DNA from 4 places in the Mesorhizobium sp. B2-4-17 genome. Region 4 is predicted to be linked to each of the others. Evidence: riboswitches for the same ligand, from Rfam matches in the RefSeq annotation. Region 4 holds a riboswitch; each other region holds the start of a gene.
The links. A riboswitch is a leader RNA that binds a small molecule or an ion and turns the genes downstream of it on or off. The one in region 4 is predicted to bind cobalamin.
Positions count from the first base shown of each region.

Region 1: it holds a riboswitch for cobalamin, as region 4 does, so the genes downstream of both, FJ548_RS14590 (DUF1636 family protein) here and FJ548_RS15160 (DUF1636 family protein) in region 4, are expected to answer to the same signal.
Region 2: it holds a riboswitch for cobalamin, as region 4 does, so the genes downstream of both, bluB (5,6-dimethylbenzimidazole synthase) here and FJ548_RS15160 (DUF1636 family protein) in region 4, are expected to answer to the same signal.
Region 3: it holds a riboswitch for cobalamin, as region 4 does, so the genes downstream of both, FJ548_RS27295 (aromatic ring-hydroxylating dioxygenase subunit alpha) here and FJ548_RS15160 (DUF1636 family protein) in region 4, are expected to answer to the same signal.

Region 1 covers NZ_VFUX01000016.1:81,624-86,980, reverse strand. The annotation lists gene FJ548_RS14600 (ABC transporter substrate-binding protein) at 1-657, opposite strand, end outside; gene FJ548_RS14595 (ABC transporter ATP-binding protein) at 705-1,490, opposite strand; gene FJ548_RS14590 (DUF1636 family protein) at 1,487-1,891, opposite strand; cobalamin riboswitch at 1,977-2,184, opposite strand; gene FJ548_RS14585 (helix-turn-helix domain-containing GNAT family N-acetyltransferase) at 2,499-3,446, opposite strand; gene FJ548_RS14580 (hypothetical protein) at 3,491-3,670, opposite strand; gene groES (co-chaperone GroES) at 4,156-4,452, shown strand; gene groL (chaperonin GroEL) at 4,522-5,357, shown strand, end outside.
Region 2 covers NZ_VFUX01000002.1:175,975-181,331, forward strand. The annotation lists gene ribB (3,4-dihydroxy-2-butanone-4-phosphate synthase) at 42-1,142, shown strand; gene FJ548_RS02575 (hypothetical protein) at 1,534-2,517, shown strand; partial or broken gene bluB (5,6-dimethylbenzimidazole synthase) at 2,682-3,263, opposite strand; cobalamin riboswitch at 3,312-3,494, opposite strand; gene FJ548_RS02585 (histone deacetylase family protein) at 3,675-4,601, shown strand; gene FJ548_RS02590 (exodeoxyribonuclease VII small subunit) at 4,605-4,856, shown strand; gene FJ548_RS02595 (DUF2277 domain-containing protein) at 4,968-5,234, shown strand; gene FJ548_RS02600 (pirin family protein) at 5,274-5,357, shown strand, end outside.
Region 3 covers NZ_VFUX01000046.1:10,620-15,976, reverse strand. The annotation lists gene FJ548_RS27300 (hybrid-cluster NAD(P)-dependent oxidoreductase) at 1-164, opposite strand, end outside; gene FJ548_RS27295 (aromatic ring-hydroxylating dioxygenase subunit alpha) at 185-1,432, opposite strand; cobalamin riboswitch at 1,584-1,785, opposite strand; gene FJ548_RS27290 (DUF680 domain-containing protein) at 2,278-2,475, shown strand; gene FJ548_RS27285 (DUF680 domain-containing protein) at 2,548-2,754, shown strand; gene FJ548_RS27280 (DUF680 domain-containing protein) at 2,816-3,055, shown strand; gene ugpC (sn-glycerol-3-phosphate ABC transporter ATP-binding protein UgpC) at 3,127-4,239, opposite strand; gene FJ548_RS27270 (alpha-glucosidase family protein) at 4,264-5,357, opposite strand, start outside.
Region 4 covers NZ_VFUX01000017.1:58,797-64,153, forward strand. The annotation lists gene FJ548_RS15150 (cobaltochelatase subunit CobN) at 1-1,776, opposite strand, end outside; gene cobW (cobalamin biosynthesis protein CobW) at 1,795-2,832, opposite strand; gene FJ548_RS15160 (DUF1636 family protein) at 2,835-3,263, opposite strand; cobalamin riboswitch at 3,301-3,506, opposite strand; gene FJ548_RS15165 (winged helix-turn-helix domain-containing protein) at 3,536-4,735, opposite strand; gene FJ548_RS15170 (NADH-quinone oxidoreductase subunit A) at 5,065-5,357, shown strand, end outside.

The DNA of each region.
Region 1 (5,357 bases), on a different contig from region 4:
CGTGATCATGGCGCTGGGGATGGCGAATTTTCCGGCGGTGAACGGCTTGTCCTCGCCGGAATCGTAGAGGAACACCCGTGTTCCCTTGCGATCGCCGACCTTGGCGGTGATGTCAGCGAGTTGCGCCTTCCAACCGGCAACGAGCTTCTCCGCCTCGGCCTCCTTGCCGAAGATCTTGCCCAGTTTTTCGACATCGCCGTAGAGAAGGTCCATCGAGGCGGCGGGCCGGTTCTTGTCGAGATGGACGCAGCTTTCCGTCAGCACCAGCGTCTTGATGCCGTGCGGCGCGAGCGTGTCGGGCGTCACATCGCCGCCCGGCTTCATGCCATAGTACCAGCCGGCGAAGAAGAAATCAGGCTCGACCGCGACGAGGTTTTCGAGTGTCGGGTATTTCGGCGCCAGTTCCGGGATCGAACCCTGCTCGGCCTTGAAATCGGGCCCGACCTTGTACCATCCGGTGATGCCGGTCAGGCCGACGATCGACGGCTGCAGCTTCAGCGCGAAGGCCATCTCTGCCATGTTGAGATCGTGGATGACGGCGCGCTTGGGAGGCGCATCGAAGGTCAGCGGCTTGCCGCAACTGTCGACGGTGACCGGGAAGGCGAAGGCTGCCGACGCCAGCAGCGAGAAGGCGAGCGACAGGGCGAGGCGTTTCACGATTTTTGCTCCTTGGTTGAACTGTGTCGGATGAAAGTCGGTTTCGGTCAGGAAGGCGCCGCACGGTTCGGAACATCGAACACGGTCAGTTCGCGGTCCTCGGTGGGATGGCGCAGGCGAAACACGTCGACGCCGAAAATCTCGCGGATCAGTTGTTGCGTCAGCGCTTCGCGCGGCGCCGCCAGCGCATGGAGCCGAGCTTCGTTCATCACCGCTACCCTTGTGGCGAACGGCGCCACCAGGGGCAGATCGTGCAGCACCGCGATCACCGTCATGCCGAAGCCAGCCACGAGTTCGAGCAGTTCCGCGCGGGCGCGGGGGTCGAGATGGTTGGTCGGTTCGTCGAGGAACAATACTTTAGGTTCCTGGGCGATGGCGCGCGCAAGCTGGGCGCGTTGGCGTTCCCCGCCCGACAGCGAGCCAATGGTGCGGCCAAGCAGGGGCAGCAAACCGGTCCGGCGCAGCGCGTCCACGACAATGTCGCGTTCCTCGCTCCTGTGTTTCAAGCCGGCATGCGGGACGCGGCCAAGCTCGACATAGTCGATCACCGCCAGCCGCGGATCCGGCTGGTCGGTCTGGCCGACGACGGCTATGTGAAGGGCCCGCTCGGCCGGCGAAATCCTGTCGAGGCGGCGCCCGCCGAGTTTCACCTCTCCGGAACTTGGCTTGAGCATGCCGGACAACATGCGCAGCAACGTGGTCTTGCCGGCGCCGTTGGGGCCGATAATGGCGAGGCGATCGCCGATGGCCATGGACAGGCTGACCGCGTGGACCAGATTCCGCCCATTCGCCACCGCGCCGAGATCGCGCGCCTCGAGAAGCGGCACCGTCATCGGCTGTCTCCTGCTGGCTCGCCCGCTACCGGGATGCGGGCCAGCGTCTTGCCGGCCAGTCGCGGCGGACGTTGTCCGGCATTGCACCAGCCGTCGGGGAGCGAGGCGTAGAGCCTGGCAAACCGCACGAGATCGCCGGCGTCGGCCTCGGCATCGATGGAGCCGAAGAGATAGGCGGCCTTGCCCGGGGCCTGGAACGCCACCGCCAGCGGCCGCGCACAGCCTGCCATGCACGCCACCCCCTCGACCGTGAAACCCTGCGCCACCGCGAGTTCGGCGTGGGTCGACAACCGCGAGCGCAAATCGGTGCACAAAGCTTCGCCCGACCTGGTCCCTGTCGGGATGTCGCGGCAAAGCGTGCACACGATGATACGGTGAATGCGATCTATGGCGGCGCCCAACTTTCCGTCTTTCTCGATTGGCGACGGAAGGATGTTGGCGGTCGGTCGTCAGACCGACGTCCAGGTCTCCTCCCGGCACACCCCGTCCGGTCAACTCCGTGATGGCAGGTCTCCTGGCTCGCGGGTCTCGGCGCAATCCTGCCTTCCCAGCCTCGCCGGCCAGTGGCATTTCGGATCTCGCTCACCGCTTACAGTTGCGGGGGCAGCCACGGCCTCGATCCCAGGCGGATCTCACCGTGTTCCCTTTTCACCCCTCGCCTTTCGACTCGGGGACCATCACCATTCCACCCTAGTTTTCCCCGGATTGCATCGCAACGGATTTCTCAGTCGCCACGATCGGAGCCGAAGCCGCGCGCGACGCATCTTTATGTAATAACATAACGCAATAACGCATGAGGCGCGGCGCTGTCAAGCGAGGGGCTGTCAGCCATCTGTCGAGCGAATTGCGCGGAGTGCGCAATTTCGATCAAATTGGCCAAGCGCGGAAAGCCGGATGATTTCAGGTCGAATCGACCTGAAATCTGAATCCGCTTCTAATTAAAGAGATAGGGCATGACGTCGTGTGAAAACCGCTTCACACTTTTCGGCATCATGCTCTGGCGGAAGATCACAAATCAAGATTCCAGTTCTGACCAACCAGATCCTTGCCGAAGGAATGGTGAGGTTCTTCCTCGATCAATTTGAAGCCGGCGGCCTGGTAGATATGCCGGGCAGCGGCGAGAATGTCGTTTGTCCACAAGGTCAGCGTCTTGTATCCCCTGGCGCGGGCAAAGCCGATGACTTCCTCCACCAGTCGCTTGCCGATGCCGAGGCCACGCGCCGAAGGCTCGACATAGAGCAAACGCAGCTTCGCCACCTGATCCGACTTGCGTACGACGAAGACCGAGCCGACGACCTCGCCTTCCCGCTCGGCGATCCAGCTGCGCTCCCATTTCGGATCGTAGGATTTCACGAACGCCACGAGGATTTCGGCGACCAGCGCCTCATAGGTTTCGTCCCAGCCATAGTCCTGGGCATAGAGCAGCCCTTGCCGGTGGGTGATCCAGCCGATGTCGCCGATCTGCAGCGGCCTCAACAGATAGGGGATCGTTGGCTCGGCATTTTCGGCGAGTAGACGCTGCACCGTCTGCATGGATTTGACCAGCCGGTCTTGTTCCGATGCCGGCAGCCGATCGAGCAGGGCCCGGACCTGATCGTGCGATTCCTTGTTCAGCGGTGCGAAGGCATTCCTGCCCGCCTGCGTCAACGCAATCGACGATTGCCTCGCGTCCGAAACCAGCGTCGCTCTGGAGATGAGGTGAAGGCGTTCGAACTTTTTCAGCAAACGGCTGACATAGCCGGCATCGAGGCCGAGATCGCGTCCAAGGTCGGTCGCGGTCAGGCCATCGCGATGCGCCAACTCGTAGAGCACACGCGCCTCGGTCAGGGAGAAGGCGCTTTTCAGCAGCCCTTCGTCGAGCAGCCCGATCTGGCGGGTGTAGAAGCGGTTGAATGCCCGCACGACATCGATCCGCTCATTGGGCGCATCATTGCCGGGCTGATGGTGAACCGTCATGGACATCTCCTGTCTTTACAGGATCAATCATTTACTTGACTGAGTCAACTATCTTGAGCATCCGACGTGTTCACATCATCGGCAACACCGGCCAACGATCCGCAAATCCTGCCGCCGGATAGCACCGCGATCGGCCCGAACTGCTGCAGCACGGCCGCGCTCTGCGTCGGCCGCAGGAACACGCAATCGCCTGGCCTGATGGCCGTATCGGCAGGCAAGCCCATGAATTGCTGCAACCGATGTCAACAGGCGGGAGCGGCGTGAGGGCGATCCTGGCCGGTCGCTGGTCTATCTCGCCCGACGAATAAGGCCTTCAAAGCCGTCGGCCAGATCGGAGGCGCCGGCCGTGAACATCTTAACGAGGTTCTAGGGACGGCCGGGAGTTTTGTTGGCATCAAGGAGGATGGCCCTGCCCTCATGCAGAACAAAATCGAATTTTCCGTAGTCAAAGCCGAGTTCACGTCGCCGCGGCGGAACGTTGCCCGCTTCTGGTCCTCGGTTCGGCCAAGCTTCGGTGAGTTCACCATCATGATGGAAAGAGGCACTCGGCGCGCCTTGACTCTGGCAGGCCAGCAGCCTATCTCATCGCCACGTTAGCACTCGCCATTGGTGAGTGCTAACTACAGGTCCGGCGCCGCCGGACTTTGTTGTTGTCCGGCTTCGCCGGATGGAGGAACTGTTTCTCACCGTTCTCATCGAGGAAGAAAAAATGGCAAAGTCGAAGTTCCGCCCGCTTCATGACCGCGTGGTCGTTCGCCGGGTCGAATCCGAATCCAAGACCGCCGGCGGGATCATCATCCCGGATACGGCGAAGGAAAAGCCGCAGGAAGGCGAGATCATCGCCGTCGGCTCCGGCGCCCGCGACGAAAGCGGCAAGCTCGTTCCGCTGGACGTCAAGGCTGGCGATCGCATCCTGTTCGGCAAGTGGTCGGGCACGGAAGTCAAGCTCAATGGCGAAGACCTTCTGATCATGAAGGAATCCGACATCATGGGTATCATCGGCTGATTATCGGCCTTTCCGTCAACTGAATCTTGAATCTTCGGGCTCGCTGCGAGCCCCTGCCAGGAGTTAAACATGGCTGCCAAAGACGTAAAATTCTCCCGTGACGCCCGCGAGCGCATGCTGCGCGGTGTCAACATCCTCGCCGACGCGGTGAAGGTCACGCTTGGCCCCAAGGGCCGCAACGTCGTCATCGACAAGTCGTTCGGCGCCCCGCGCATCACCAAGGACGGCGTCACCGTCGCCAAGGAAATCGAGCTTGAGGACAAGTTCGAGAACATGGGCGCGCAGATGGTCCGCGAAGTTGCTTCGAAGACCAACGACATCGCCGGCGACGGCACCACGACCGCGACCGTTCTGGCTCAGTCGATCGTCCAGGAAGGCCACAAGGCGGTTGCCGCCGGCATGAACCCGATGGATCTGAAGCGCGGCATCGATCTCGCCGTGGCCGACGTGGTCGGCACGCTGATCAAGAACGCCAAGAAGATCAAGACCTCGGAAGAGGTTGCCCAGGTCGGCACCATCGCCGGCAATGGCGACTCCTCGGTCGGCTCGATGATCGCGGAAGCGATGCAGAAGGTCGGCAACGAGGGCGTCATCACGGTCGAGGAAGCCAAGACCGCCGATACCGAACTGGAAGTCGTCGAAGGCATGCAGTTCGACCGCGGCTATCTCTCGCCTTACTTCGTCACCAACGCCGACAAGATGGTCGCCGATCTGGAAGACGCCTACATCCTGCTGCATGAGAAGAAGCTCTCCAACCTGCAGGCCATGCTGCCGGTGCTCGAGGCTGTCGTGCAGACCTCCAAGCCGCTGCTCATCATCTCGGAAGACGTCGAAGGCGAGGCTCTGGCCACGCTGGTCGTCAACAAGCTGCGTGGCGGCCTGAAGATCGCCGCCGTCAAGGCGCC
Region 2 (5,357 bases), on a different contig from region 4:
TGCCCTATTCCCTACTGCCCTGCGAACGAAGCGAGCGCTCCATGCCTTACGACCAGAAGAAGATCGTCGAAGCCATCCGTGCCTTTGAACGCGGCGAGATCGTCGTCGTCATGGACGATGACGGGCGCGAGAACGAGGGCGACCTGATTGTTGCCGCCGTCCACTGCACGCCCGAGAAAATGGCCTTCATCGTGCGCAACACGTCGGGCATTGTCTGCACGCCGATGCCGCGCGAGGAAGCCAAGCGGCTTAACCTTGCGCCGATGGTGGCCGACAATGATTCAGCCCACACCACCGCCTTCACCGTCAGCGTCGATTTCAAGCACGGCACGACAACAGGCATTTCGGCCGACGACCGCACGCTGACCGTGCGCAACCTCGCCAACGGCAATGTCGGCGCCTCCGACTTCGTCCGTCCCGGCCACATCTTCCCGCTGATCGCGCGCGAAGGCGGCGTGCTGATGCGTTCGGGCCATACCGAGGCGGCGGTCGATCTGTGCAAACTCGCCGGCCTGCCGCCGATCGGTGTCATTTCGGAACTGGTCAATGACGACGGCACCGTCAAGCGCGGCCCACAGGTCGCGGCCTTCGCCGAGGAGCATGGCCTCCAGCAGGTTTCGGTCGCCGATCTCATCGCCTACCGGCAACGCAAGGAAACGCTGGTCGAACGCGTGGCTTGCTCGGAGATCGACACGCTCGGCGGCAAGGCGCAGGTCTTCACCTATACGTTGCCCTGGGACACGATGCATCATGTCGCGGTGGTCTTCGGCGATATCCGCGACGGCGAGGACGTTCCGGTCAGGCTGCATTCCGAAGACGTGGTGACCGACGTCTTCGGCACCAGCCATCGGCTCGACGGCATCATGAAGGCGATGGGCGAGCGTAAGCGCGGTGTCATCGTCTATCTGCGCGAAGGCTCGGTCGGTGTCGCCCATCAGGAGCGCAAGCGCCCTGCATCAGGTGACCGCGAGGATCACGAAGAGGCGCGCCGGCGCGAAAACGAATGGCGCGAAATCGGCCTCGGTGCGCAGATCCTGAAGGATCTCGGCATTTCCTCGATCAACCTGATCGCCTCGCGCGAGCGCCATTATGTTGGTTTGGAGGGTTTTGGCATCCATATCGCCAAGACCGAGATTTTGTAGTCCACCGAGGGATCGACGCGGCGGAAAGGTCCTGCTGGCAGGTCGCCTGCGTTGGCGATTGACTGAAGCGTCCGCTTGCCTCGTCATCCTATGGCGAAGCAAGGAGCGAAGCGACGCGGCTCAGACCATAGGATCCATGCCGCGACTTCGACGCGTTGCCACGGTCCAGAATTCTGCTCCGCTGTGATCTTCGATCAAGATTACGGCATGGATCCTCGGGTCTGCGCTCCGCTTCGCGTCGCTCCGCCCGTGGATGACGACGTCGCGGAAGCCTCGGCCAATTCCGAACGTTTGCGAACGAGCGGCTGCTCGCTTCTTCTCGTCGCCCCCCGGTTGACAATCTTCGGGGTGAGCGCATCCTCCCAGCCCTCTCTGAGGGGAGATTCGGGGCATGTGGGATTTCGATATCGGCAGGTCGGTGTCCATCATGATGCGGACCTGGCCTTTCATTGTTTTTCGCATGATCGTCTATTTCGGCATCACTCTGGCCTATATCCTGGCGACTGGCACGGGCGCCTCCGTCGGCTATGGCGTCGGCCATATCTCCACCGATCCCGACGGGCCGTTGTCCTTTGCCCTATGGGGCGGCGTCGTCGGCTTTGGCGCCGTCTCGATCGCCGTCTACTGGATCCGCGAATACATTCTCTACGTCGTCAAGGCCGGCCATATCGCCGTCATGGTCCATCTGATCGACGGCCGTGACGTTCCCGACGGTAAGAACCAGATCGTGTACGCAAAGGAGGTCGTGACCGAGCGTTTCGCCGAGGCTAACGTCCTTTTCGTCGTCGACCAGCTGGTCAAGGGCGCTATCCGCGCCATTACCGGCCTGCTTGGCGGCGTAGCCGCTTTCCTGCCCATTCCAGGCCTGAGCGGCCTTGTGTCTTTCATCAACACGGTAATCCGCCTGTCGCTCACCTATGTCGACGAGATCATCCTCGGCTACAATATCCGCATCAACTCGTCCTCGCCGTTCGAAACCGCACGCCAAGGCGTGGTGCTCTACGCCCAGAACGGCAAGATCATGGTCAAGAACGCCGTCTGGCTGGCGATCATCATGTGGGGCGTGTCGTTTGTCATCTTCCTGCTGATGCTGGCCCCGGCCGGCGCCATTCTTTTCCTCATGCCCGGGCAGCTTGCCGGCTGGGCCTTCGTGCTCGCCATCGTCTTTGCCTGGGCCTTCAAGGCAACCTTCATCGAGCCCTTCGCCATCGCCTGCCTGATGCAGGTCTATTTCAAGACCATTGCCGGCCAGCTGCCTGATCCAGCCTGGGACGCTCGGCTGGCCGAGGCATCGTCGAAGTTCAGGAACCTCAAGGACAAGGCGCTCTCCTCCTTCGGTGGTTCGCGCTGGGACACGGCCGGCGCGACACGCTGATCGGCCGGGCTGGCGGGCGTGCCGGCGACGGTATAGAGGCGCGACACCGCTGATTTGAGCGGCGCCTCGCCCTGGCCGCAAAACGTCTCGCTCATGATCAATTCGGGCAGCGGCAATCGCCGGCCCCAGCCATGTGTCTCGAGGTCCGGCTTGGGCGCGAACTCGGAAACACGGCCGACGCAGAGGTAGGCGACCGGCGTCACGTGCTCGGGAATGGCCAACAGCCGCTTCAGCGCCTCAGGCTCGATGATGCTGACCCAGCCGACGCCGATGCCTTCGGCCCGTGCCGCCAGCCAGAAATTCTGCACGGCGCAGACCGTGCTGTAGAGATCCATCTCCGGATTGTGCCAGCGCCCCAGCGGCGAACCTTTCGAGCGCTGGCGGTCGCAGGTGATGCAGATGTTGAGCGCGCTTTCGCAGATGCCTTCCAGCTTGAGCTTGCGGTAGAGCGCTTGTCGCTCTTCCTCGATTGCTGGCAGTTCCTGTTCACGCGCGGCCAGGAACAGGTCACGTACCTTCTCCCGGCGCCCGGCACCGCGAATGACGATGAAGTTCCACGGCTGCATGAACCCGACCGATGGCGCGTGATGGGCTGCAAGCAGCAGCCGAGCCAGCACCTCGTCGTCGATGGTCTCGGGAGTAAAATGGCTGCGAACATCGCGCCTGGTGAACATGGCTCGGTAGACGGCGTCGCGCGCCATCTGGTCAAATCCATCGCCCACAGGAGCGGTCATGGCTTCCAGCATCGCTTGTCCCCTTGCGACTTCAAATCAATGCCGCCCGCCTGACCATGCGGGTGACGATGCCTGCCAGGCCGGTCTTCTGGCTCGGGATCAACCCGCGTCCGGTGCCTTCCCGTCATCGACAGTGGCATTTACCGGCGCGGTCCCCCTTACAGCGTTGGGCACGCCACGGAATTCAACCGTGTTCCCGATTCTCCCGCCAGAGCATTTGCAGCCAAGTGGATTTCACTTGGCGTCGCATAATGCGACTGAGAACAAACAGGCCGGCGGGCACCAGGCAGTGGTGGCGACCTTACGCCGAAGCCCCGGCCGCGCCAATCCCCGCAGCGACGCGAATGGACGCAGACGTGATTTTCCCCAGCGATCAAGCCGCAACGCATAGCCATTGCCGTGTCGGGGCACTAGATAGGGACGATGGCCACCCGTCTCTACACGCACCCTATCTTCCTTGAACACATCACGCCGCCCGGCCACCCCGAACGGCCGGACCGCTTGCGCGCTATCGAGCGCGTGCTCGACGGCGAAGCCTTTGCCGCGCTTGATCGCGTCAAGGCGCCGGAAGGAGATGAAGCCACTATTCTCTACGCGCATCCGGCCGATTTCGTCGCGCGTGTGCGCGCCGCCATCCCCGAAGAGGGCATCGCCCGCGTCGATGCCGACACCACCGCCAGCCCGAAGAGCTGGCAGGCGGTGATCACCGCGATCGGTGCCGCCAACGCGGCCGTCGACGACGTCTTCACTGGCCGGGCCGACAATGCCTTCGTCGCCGCGCGGCCGCCCGGCCACCATGCCGAGAAAACCACCGCCATGGGCTTTTGCTTCTTCAATACGGCGGCGATCGCGGCGCGCTATGCGCAGAAGAAGCATGGCGCCGAGCGCGTCGCCGTCGTCGACTGGGACGTGCATCACGGCAACGGCACGCAGGATATTTTCTGGGACGATCCGTCGGTGCTCTATTGCTCGACGCATCAGATGCCGCTCTATCCCGGCACCGGTGCGAAGAACGAAACCGGGGCCGGCAACATCGTCAACGCGCCTCTGGCGCCGCAGACCGGCAGCGAGGTGTTTCGCGATGCCTTCCTGTCGCGGATACTGCCGGCGCTCGACAAATTCGCACCCGATCTGATCATCATTTCGGCCGGCTTCGACGCGCACCACCGCGATCCGCTGGCCGAGATCAATCTGACCGAGGATGATTTCGACTGGGCGACGGGCCAACTGATGCAACGCGCCGCGCGTCACGGCGACAACCGGCTCGTCAGCCTGCTTGAGGGCGGCTACGATCTGCAGGGATTGGCATTTTCGGTCGCGGCCCATGTCGCGCGGCTGATGAAAGGATGAATGATGGCTGGTGAGACCAACGAAGACGTCAAGGCGATGAGCTTCGAACAGGCACTCGATGCGCTGGAGAAGATCGTCGATGACCTGGAGCGTGGCGACGTGCCGCTCGATCAGTCAATCCGGATCTATGAACGCGGTGAGGCCCTGAAGGCGCATTGCGACCGGTTGCTGAAGGCTGCGGAGGACAAGGTCGAGAAGATCAGGCTGTCGCGCGATGGAAAGCCGGTCGGAACGGAGCCGCTCGACGCGGACTGAGGCACGGTCGCGATGACGGTCTTGCCTCGCCGGTTTTTGGACACGATCATGATTGAGGATCAAGCTCGTCCCGATTGGAACGGCTCCAGGACAAGAGGAGAAACGGAAGCGATGTGCAGAAACATCAAGACCCTGTTCAATTTTGACCCGCCGGCAACCAACGATGAAGTTCGCGACGCGGCACTTCAGTTTGTCCGCAAGCTGAGCGGGACGACGCGGCCTTCGAAGCAGAACCAGCATGCGTTCGACCATGCGGTGGAGGCCATCGCGGCATCGGCGCGGGAACTGCTCGATTCTCTCGAAACAAACCAGCATCCGCGCAACCGCGAAGAGGTGGCGGCCAAACTTCGGGCAAAGGCGGCGCTCCGTTTTGCCTGATGCGGCCAAGGCGGTCTGGACCGCTGACAAGGAGAGTTCATGAGCTTCTTCCCGGGGAAGGACCCTGAAGCCGGCGATGCCTTTGCCAGCGATCAGATCGAACTGATGGTCATCCCGAACGTC
Region 3 (5,357 bases), on a different contig from region 4:
AACTGGCCCGGCTTGTAGCGGAACCAGGTCTGGTTGTCGGAGCGGAAGGTGAAGGTCTTGACGTCAGGAGACTCGTCGCTGACCCCAATCACTTCCAGCACCTGGAGCCGGTCGTTCCAGGGCGCCATCTGGTCGAGATGGCGGTAAAGGCCAAGATCAGTCATCGCGTTCATCCTTTGGCCTCTCAGGCGACACTGCGGAGCGCTGGTCGACCATCCTCGGCGAGGCGCGGACCAATGAAACGCGCATACCAGTCGACGAACTGGATGACGCCACCCTCATGCAGCTCCGAATACGGGCCTGGTTCGTAGGCCGGCGACAGGATGCCGAAGGCGTTTTCCTCGACGATACGGCGATCCTGATCGTTGGTCTCGGTCCACACATGGGTGAGTTCGGCGAGATCGTAATCGACGCCCTCGACCGCATCCTTGTGCACCAGCCATTTCGTCGTTACCGCCGTTTCCGTGGCACTGATCGGCAGCACGCGGAAGGTAACGGCGTGATCGATCAGGATGTGGTTCCAGGTGGTCGGATAGTGATAGTGCATCAGGGTGCCGATGCGGTCGGCCGAGACGCTGTCGGAGAGGTTCTTCTTCACCGCCCGCTTGCCGCTCATCGTGTAGCTGACCGCGTCGCGCAGCAGCGGCGCGCGGGTGGCGCGATATTGCCCGGCCGGATCGATGCGGAATTTGCTCGGCAGGCCAACGGCCTCGCATTTCGCCCAGTGCGCGATCATCTCAGGATCGCTGTCGGCGCCCTGTACACCGGTCACGGTCGGCGCCTCCGGGAAGGTCTTGCAAAGCTCCGGATGGCTGCCGGCGCAATGATAGCACTCGCGGTTGTTTTCCCAGACCAGCTTCCAGTTGCCCTTCTCGACGATGGTGCTCTGGAAAGCGATCTTTGCTTCGCTCAGCCGGTGCGGCTTGAGATAGGGTTCGATCATCGCCCGCATCGGTGCGAAGTCGGCGGGCTCCCTGGCCAGGCAGATGAAGACGTAGCCGGCCACGCTCTCGCAGGCGACCGGCTTCAGGCCGAACTGGCCTTTGTCGAAACCGTCGGCCATCTGGCGGGCGAACAGCAGGCGGCCGTCGAGCTCGTAGGTCCACTGGTGATACGGGCAGACCAGTTTGGCCGCCAAGCCCTTGTCGGTGTTGCAGACGCGGCTGCCGCGATGGCGGCAGGAGTTGTGGAAGGCATTGATCTTGCCCTGCTGGTCGCGCACCAGCACGACCGGATAGTCGCCGATCTGCACGGTGATGAAGCTTCCCGGCTTCGGCAATTCGCAATCATGGCCGATGAACAGCCAGTCGCGATACCAGATCAGCTCCATGTCGAGCTTGAAGTAGTCCGGGTCGGTGTAGAAGGGCTGTTCCAGCGAAAAGCCCTCTCTGCGGCTGTTCAAGAGCCTCAGCATATCGTTGCGCGCATCCATGTCCTGTCCTCGCATTCATCGCATCGGCCCGTCCAAACGGACGCGCGTCGCTCTAATGACTGAACCGGAGGGGATGAGAGGAAGGACAAGGCTGCATGCCGGCAAGCGCCGGGCATGCGGCATCCGCCTCTTGACCGCCCACCGCGATCAGTCGAGTTCTACGATCTCTGGCTGGTTTCCGGGCTCTGGAGTGTCCTTGCGGACGGTCGCGACACCTTCCCAGGCTTGCGCCCAGTGGTCTCCCGTTGCGACTTGAACTCCACCACCGTCGCGGGGGCAGCGCCGGACTTTGACCGGCTTCCCAATTCTCCGCCCCGTCGTCACGAAGCGGCACCTGAGATGACATGATCTAATCACGACAGCGCTTGCGACATCGGCATGAAAGCGACATTGCATCCATGTGGCGCGACACCCATGCGCAACGATCTGGTCACGAGCAGCGACAGCGAAAATCATCGCGGTGACGGCCGCGCCGGGCGTCGGAATCGGCCCGGAGTGGAAGCAAAAAGGGTTAACGGTTTCGAAAAGTGACTATTAGCAGATTCTAAAATCGAACCGAACGGTTCGTTTCTGTTGACGGTGCGTGCAGGACGGTGTGAACGCCGAGCCTCCGATAGAGTCGGTGATGACGACACCGACTTTAATTAACGCGTTGATATTGCAACGGAAAAATCGCACGTGGAAGATCTTGGTACAATTTCAAGTAGTGGATTCATGGTCCACGTTGAACATCTTCGTGATTGGAAACGGCTAGCTGGCTCTCCCACATCGGGGTCGTCCGAACGACGCGATTTCAATCCCAAGACACGCCGCTAGACGGACGGAAAAATGCTGGAGTACCCAAAATGAAAAAGATTGTTCTCACTGCCGCCGCCCTTCTGGCCATTTCCGGCAGCGCCTTCGCTGGTAGCGATCACTATGGTGCGAATGGCCCCGCGGCCACTGCTGCCGACAGCTCTTACACCGCTTCGATCAAGAAGTCGGAACCGGCTGCTCAGACGCCCACCCACGGTGCTGACCGCAACCTCTTCGGCAACAACTAACAGCCGATCTCCAGCAGGCGGCGGGTTTGGCCTGCCGTCCTGGCGACATTCGAAGAATTCAGGAGACTTGAAATGAAGAAGATCGCTCTTGCTGCCGTCGCCGTTCTGGCCATTTCCGGCAGCGCTTTCGCCGGCAGTGACAATTATGGTTCGAATGGCGCTAGCCAGCCGGCCGCCACGTCGACCGACAACTCATACACCGCTTCGATCAAGAAGTCCGAACCGGCGGCTCAGACGCCTACGCACGGTGCCGACCGCAACCTGTTCGGCAACAACTAATATCAACGACAACCGGCGGGCTTGCCCGCCGCTTGGATTCGCGAATACCGGAGTACCCGAAATGAAAAAGATTGTTCTTACCGCCGCCGCTCTTCTGATTGCCGCCGGCAGCGCCTATGCGGCCAACGACAATGTTGGCGGCACCGACATCAACAAGCAGGCGACGACCGCCAATGTCGACACTTCGCATACCGGCTCGATCCGCAATGAAGGATCGCCTGTCTACAAGCTGCTCAATTCCTCGGGTGACGCACAGAAGTCCGCCCCACAGGGCAGCGACCGGAATCTCTTCGGCCGTTAATAGCCGATGTGGAATACAAAAAGAGCCGCGGGCCGATGCCTGCGGCTCTTTTTTATCACCAGAACCCTGTTTCAGGCCGCCTTTGCCTCTACCTCGTGAAGCGCGAAGGAGCGGCCGTCCGCGTCGAAGATATGAAGGTCGCCGGCATCGGCGGTCAGCCGCAGCGTCGAGCCGCGCTTGACCTCGACATTGCCAGGCAGCTTGGTCACCAGGGGCAGGTCGGTCCTGCCGATGTCGACATAGACCAGCTGGACCTCGCCGAGTTGTTCGATATAGTCGACCGTCCCTTCGAACAGATAGTCCGTGCCGCTGGCGATCGCGAGATCTTCCGGGCGCACGCCGAAGCTTACCGCCGCGCCCTTCGCCGAAGCCGGTGTCGCGATCGGCACCGTCGCCTTGCGTCCGCCGACATGACTGATCACGGTCGGGCTGCCGGTCCTGTCGACGGTCGCCGGCAGGATGTTCATGGCCGGCGAGCCGATGAACTGGGCGACGAACAGATTGCCGGGCCTCTTGTAGAGTTCCATCGGTGTTCCGACCTGCTCGATATGGCCCTCCTTCAGCACCACGATACGGTCGGCCAGCGTCATCGCCTCGACCTGGTCGTGGGTGACGTAGATCATGGTCGTGTTGGGCATCGATTCCTTGAGCTTGGCGATCTCGATACGCGTGGCGACACGCAGCGCGGCGTCAAGGTTCGACAGCGGCTCATCGAACAGGAACACTTTCGGATTGCGCACGATGGCGCGGCCGATGGCGACGCGCTGACGCTGACCGCCCGACATCGCCTTGGGCAGACGGTCGAGATACTTGGTCAGCTGCAGGATTTCCGCCGCCTGGCGCACGCGCTTGTCGATCTCGGCCTTGCTTTCCTTGCCGATCTTCATCGAGAAGGCCATGTTGTCGTAGACGGTCATGTGCGGATAGAGGGCGTAGGACTGGAACACCATGGCGATGCCCCGCTTCGACGGCGGCACGTCGTTGACAACCTCGCCGTCGATCCTGAGTTCGCCTGAGGTGATCTCCTCGAGCCCGGCGATGGACCGCAGCAAGGTCGACTTGCCGCAGCCCGACGGGCCGACGAAGACGATGAACTCGCCCGATTTGATGTCGAGGTCGATGCCGTGGAGAATGTTGAGATTGCCGTAGGACTTCTTCACTTGTCGCAGCGTGACATCGGCCATGATTTTCTCCCGGTGATTTGAAATTCAGTCTATGCGCCCGAACCAGGCGCCGTAGCCGCCGAGGCGGACGGTGCCTGTGTCTGCCTTCTCCGAAAATCCGTGTCCCGGCAAAGGTTGCAGCGATCGGTCGCCAAGGTCAACCTCGGCCGGCTTGGCGCCCAGATTGAAGACACAGACGATCTGCTCATTGCCTGCCCGGCGCGTGAAGGCGACGGTGTCGCCCTGGCTTTCGATGAAATTGATATCGCCCTTGGCCAGCGCCGGATGGGCGCGGCGGAAGGCGAGAAAGCGCCGGTAGTGCTCGAGCAGTGACGTCTCGTCACCCTGCTGTACATTGACCGCCTGCGACAGATGCTTGGCCGGCACCGGCAACCATGGCTTTGCCTGGGAGAAGCCGCCATTCTTGGCGCTGCCGTCCCACACCATGGGCGTGCGGCAGCCATCCCGGCCCTTGAATTCCGGCCAGAAGCGGATGCCATAGGGATCCTGCAGGTCCTCGAAGCGCAGGTCGGCCTCGCCGAGCCCGAGTTCTTCGCCCTGATAGATGCAGACCGAGCCGCGCAGCGACATCAGCAATGCCGAAATGACCTTGAGATAGGCGACCGGGTCGGCCTCGTTGGCGGCCCAGCGCGAGGCCGGGCGCATCACGTCATGGTTGGAAAACGCCCAGCACGACCAGCCGTCGCTGGCGACCTTGCCGAAGGCTTCCAATACCGAGCGGACCTTGGCGGCGCTGATCTTCTCCGGCGCCAGGAAGTCGAAGGAATAGCACATGTGCACGCGCTTGCCGCCGGCGGTGTAGGCCGCGACCACGTCCAGCCCGCGCTGCGAATCGCCGACCTCGCCGACCGCGGCGGTTGCCGGATATTCGTCGAGCAGCGCGCGGAAACGCTCGAGGAAACCAAGGTTCTCCGGGCGGCTCTTGTCGTAGATATGGTCCTGGTAATTGTAGGGATTGACCGCCGGCGCGGTCTGGTCGTTTCGCTCCTCGGGCGGCAGCGGCGGATTGTTTTCCAGCCCCTGGCTGTGGAAATAGAAATTGATGGTGTCGAGCCGGAAGCCGTCGACGCCGCGCCCCAGCCAGAAACGGGTGACGTCGAGCAGCGCGTCCTGGACCT
Region 4 (5,357 bases):
CGGGGCGAGCGCTACGGTGATGTTGCCGAAGTTCGCGGCGCGGAAGGGGAATTTCGCCGAGGCCGGCGCTTGAACACCCCCCTCTGTCCTGCCGGACATCTCCCCCCTAAGGGGGGAGATCGGCAGTTTGGGCGCCGGCACTCCCTCTACAATGTTGGCGATTGGCGAAAGCCGAGATGAAAGGTCAATCTCCCCCCTTACGGGGGAGATGTCCGGCAGGACAGAGGGGGGTGCCTCGCGCAAACCTGCCTCATCTTCTGGTTTTCCCCAGGCCGCCGTTACAGCAGCGAGTGCCTCGGGTGGGAGATCCATCGAAAGACCGAGATAGTCCTCCAGCCCCAATCTTTCTTCGCCGCACTCCAGCAAGTCCAGCAGCGCGCGCGGCGTTCGCGGAATCCCGTCGACGGCATAGCCCTGGTCGCTGAGGTCATGCAGCATGGCCAGCACGCTGGACGGCACGTCAAGGCCGACGGCATAGCCGGTGCGGCCGGGGGCGCTCGGGTAATCCGGAATGAGGATGGCGAGCTTGCGGTCGGCGCGGGGCGTGCCCTGCAGCTTGATGAAGGCCGCGACACGGTCGGCCACCTGCGCTATCCGATCGGGTTCCGGCCGGTTGGCGAAAGCGCGGTGGCCAAGTGCCGGATCGACATCGCTTTCGCCCTTGAAGGAAATGGCGCCGGCGAGGATGCGGCCGTCGAGTTCGGGCAGCACGACATGCATGGCAAGGTCGGCGGGTGCCAGGCCGCGCTGATTCTTTTCCCAGACGTCGCGGCGCGTGGTGGCGACGATGACCTGGAAGACGGGGACGCCGGCGCGATCGAACAGGGTTTCGATGCCGGGCTCCGCGCCGGACGCGAAAGCGGTCGCGGTGATGATGGCGGCCGGGTTCAGTTTGGCGAGGGCGGTTTCGGCGAACGCGAGGGATGCCGGGTCCTTGAGGCTGGAGACGAAGATCGGCACGGGGGTGATGCCACGCTGCTGCAAGGCGTCGAAAAGCGCATCGATCGGCGCGACATCGGCGGCCTGCAGCATCGAGCGGTAGAACAGAATAGGCACGATCTTTCCCTCCCCCTCGAGGGGAGGGTGGCCCGCAGGGCCGGGTGGGGTCGGTGCGACTGGATAGGGCGTTTCTTGAGGTCGGCGCACTTCACCGGCGACCCCACCCCCGGCCTGCGGCCGGACCCTCCCCTGGAGGGGGAGGGGGACGCCGCACTCGACGACGCCACGTCCTGGCTCGTAGTAGCCCGCTTTGGGAACGGTTACCGGCGCGGCTGCTGCTTCATCCTGTCCCGCCAGCCCTGCCAACCTCCGCACCAGCGAACTCATATTGGCCGGGCCGCCTTCGCGGAAATAGCCGAGCAGCGCATCCAGCTCCTCGCGCGGCAGCGTCGAGGCTTTGATCAGCCTGAGATCCTCGTCGTGGCTTTCGCCGGGCAGCAGCGCCAGTTTTATGCCGCGCTCGCGGGCGGTCGCGGCAAGCTGGTCGCAGCCATAGCGCCACCAGTCGTAGCCGCCGAGGATGCGGACGAGAATAACTCTGGCGTGGCGGGCGACGCTGTCGATCCAGAGGTCGACGGACATGGGATGGCGAAGGTCACGCAGCCCGGCCAGCCGCATCGAGGGCAGGCGGTTGGCATCCACCTTCCACGCGGCCGCCAGGCCGGCGAGGTCGCTATCGGTGAAGGACAGGGCCACGATATCCGCCGGCGCCTGCCGCAGATCGACCGGCTCGGCGAGATCGTCGAGCGAGGCGGAGGTCGTGGTGAGGATGTGCATCGCGGCCGTGCCCGAAAGTCAGCCGGCGAGGATACGTTCGATTGCCGGGCGGTTCAGCCCCTTGAGGCCGATGACGACAAGGCGCGAACGGCGGTCGTCCTCGGCGGTCCAGGCGCGGTCGTAGTAATGGTTGACGCGCGGGCCGACGGCCTGCAGCAAAAGCCGCATCGGCTTGCCGCCGACCTCGACGAAGCCTTTCACGCGCAGCACGTTTTCCTGTTCGGCGGCGTCGGCGACGCGTTTTGCCAGCTCGTCCGGATTGGCGATCGAGGGGATGTCGACAATGAAGGTGTCGAAGTCGTCATGCTCGTGGTCGAATGCGCCGTCGTGATGGGACTTGCGGTTCTCGATGTCGTCTTCGACGGCGAGGCCGAGCCCGAGCAGTACGGAGGGATCGACCTTGCCATGGGACGTCGGCACGATCTTGACGGCCCGGGCGGAATGTTCGTTGACGATGGCGTTGGCGCGGGCCGACCCGGCGGCGTCCATCAGGTCGCTCTTCGACAGGATGATCAGGTCGGCGCAGGCGATCTGGTCCTCGAACACTTCCTCGACCGGGTCGTCATGGTCGAGGCTGTCATCCCCGGCGCGCTGCGCCTGCAGGGCGTCCATGTCGTTGGCGACTCGGCCTTCTGCCAGTGCAGGGCCGTCGACCACAGCGATCACACCATCGACGGTCACGCGGCTCTTCACCGTCGGCCACTGGAAGGCCTGGACCAGGGGCTTGGGCAAAGCGAGGCCCGAAGTTTCGATCAGGATATGGTCGACTTTCGGCGTCAGCGACAGGATCCGGTCAAGCGCCGGCACGAAATCGTCGGCCACGGTGCAGCAGATGCAGCCATTGGCCAGTTCGACGATGTTTTCCTCCGGACAGGTGTCGATGCCGCAACCCTTGAGGATCTCGCCGTCGATGCCGATGTCGCCGAACTCGTTGACGATGATCGCGATGCGCTTGCCGCCGGCATTTTCGAGGAGATGGCGGACCAGCGTCGTCTTGCCGGCGCCGAGGAAGCCGGTGACGACAGTGCAGGGAACACGGGAGACGGAAGCGGTCATGGTCAGTCTTTCAGCAGGTCGAGGGGAGGGATGCGGGCAACGAGGCCGCGCTTCAGGGAATCAGGGCGGCCGCGCCAAGGGATGAGGCCGTCGCTCGAGGTGGCGAAGAGTTTGGCGCCGGTAACGAGGTCGGCGCCGCTGCCCGTGGTCAGGTCGCCGAACACATAACTCCAGCAGCCGTCGCGCAGGATTGCGGCGCTGAGCCGGCGTTTGCAGTTGCCGAGGCATTCGACCGTGCGGACGCGGACGCGCTCGGATGCCGCGGCGCGGCGTGTGTCCTGTGCCAGGAGTTCGCCGGCGCGGGGATGGGCGTCGGAGCCGGTTTCGTCGCGGCAGGACGCGCAGACGATAACGGTGACGCCGGACAAGGCGTCGCCATCGGCGGACGATATATCCGCTGCACCAGCCGAAAAACTGCCGTTGTGGTCCAAAACCGGGCTCCTTGCCCGGAAACCCGCCGGGCGATCGGATTCTTCTGTCGCAGACGGCAGGTCTCCTGGCTCGCGGGTCATCGCCTTGGTTAGCCGCCTTCCCGGGAACTCCCAGTGGCTTTCGGCCTTGGCTCTTCGCTTACAGTTGCGGGGACAGCCGCGGATTTGAGACCGAAATCCCGCACCGCATTCCCTCTTAGCCCCAGCCGTTGCGGGCAGGGGACCGTCTGGAGCGGATTTAGGCTTTTGCAGGCAGCTGTGTCAACGCGCGGCTACGACATGGCGATGTCGGCCAGCGCCGGGCCCAGATCGCCGGCGGGCGTCACGTCGATACGTTCAAGGCCAAGCCAGACCTGCATCTGCTTCAATTCCTCGAAGAGCTGGGCGGCGGTTTCAGGCGGCGCTCCGGGCTCGGCATAGGCCGCAGGCACGCGCAGCACGCTTGCCGGTCGGTCGGCCCGAAGGTCGACGCGAGCGACGATCCTGTCGCCAAGCACGAAGGGCAGGACATAGTAGCCGTACTGGCGTTTTTCGGCCGGAGTGTAGATCTCGATGCGGTAATGGAAATCGAACAGCCGCTCGGTGCGCGAGCGCTCGAAGACGACCGGATCGAACGGTGCCAGCAGGGCGCGCGCTTCGATCTTGCGCGGGAGACGGGCATCTCTATGGAGGTAAGCCGGCTTGTTCCAGCCCTCGACACGCACCGGCAGCAACTCGCGCAGCTCGACCAGTTCCTCCAGCCGGCCCTTCATGTCTGCGGGCGACAGGCGGAAATAGTCGCGCAGGTCGCCGGCTGTAGCCACGCCATGGGCGCGGGCGGAAATGCGCAGCAATTCGCGATGCGCGTCCTCGGCCGCCGGCACCGGCAGATCGAGGATCGCTTGCGGCAGCACGCGCTCCGGCAGGTCATAGAAGCGCTCGAAGCCGCGGCGGTGCGCGGTGGTGATGCGGCCGGCCCAGAACAACCATTCGAAGGCGTGCTTGGCGTGGCTCCAGCCCCACCAGCCGCCCGAACCTTTCTGGCCCTCAAGCGCCGAGGCGGCGATCGGGCCGCGATCGGCGACTTCCCGATAGATCTCTTCGATGTAGGCGGCGTGCTCGCGGCCCCATTTGGCGAGGCCCAGATACATTTCCTCGCCTTGCTCGGCGCGCTGCATGCGCCAGCGCATCAAGGGATATGTCTCGACCGGCAGGAACGAGGCTTCATGCGCCCAATATTCGAACACCGTGCGCTTGCGCGTCACGGCGGCATTGTCGAGGAGCGCGAGCGGGTAGGGGCCAAGCCGCGAATAAAGCGGCATATAATGCGCGCGCACCACCGCGCTGACGGAATCGATCTGCAGCAGGCCGGTGCGGGAGAGCACGCGGGCGAAGTGGCGGCGGTCCGGCGTGCCACTTGGGCGGGGGTCGAGAAAGCCCTGAGCGCCGAGCGCGATGCGCCGGGCCATAGCGAGCGAGATTTTTTCCTTCATCGGGAGCCCTTGCCCTGATCGATTTGCGGATTTTAGCCGGTGATTCCGGCATGCTAGCAGGCAAATGGCGGTAGATATGTCAGGAGATAAAAGTGGAGTAGAAAGTGAAGGAAATCAAACAGGAGCGCATCGGACCAGTTTCTTCCGTTATGCCGTCCAGCCCGGCGTTTTGAACAAGGTTTGACTTGCTTCGCTGGAAGTGCTGCGCTAACCCTCGCCGCGTTGCAGCATAGGCCCCTTAAAACGGTTCAGCGGTTAAACTGTCACGCTTCCGCATTAAGGTCCGGTGCTGTAACAAAAGTGGATTGGCGCCAACGGAAAGCCGCTGCATGAACGCACTTCTCAGTTCGTACCTGCCCATCGTCCTGTTTATCGCAGTGGCGGCGGTCGTCGGCATCGCGCTTATCGCGGCGCCGTTTCTGGTGGCCTACCGCAACCCCGATCCTGAAAAGCTTTCCGCCTACGAGTGCGGTTTCAACTCGTTCGACGACGCCCGCATGAAATTCGACATCCGTTTCTACCTGGTGTCGATCTTGTTCATCATCTTCGACCTGGAAGTGGCCTTCTTGTTTCCCTGGGCCGTGTCCTTCTCGAAGATCGGCATGCTCGGCTTCTGGTCGAT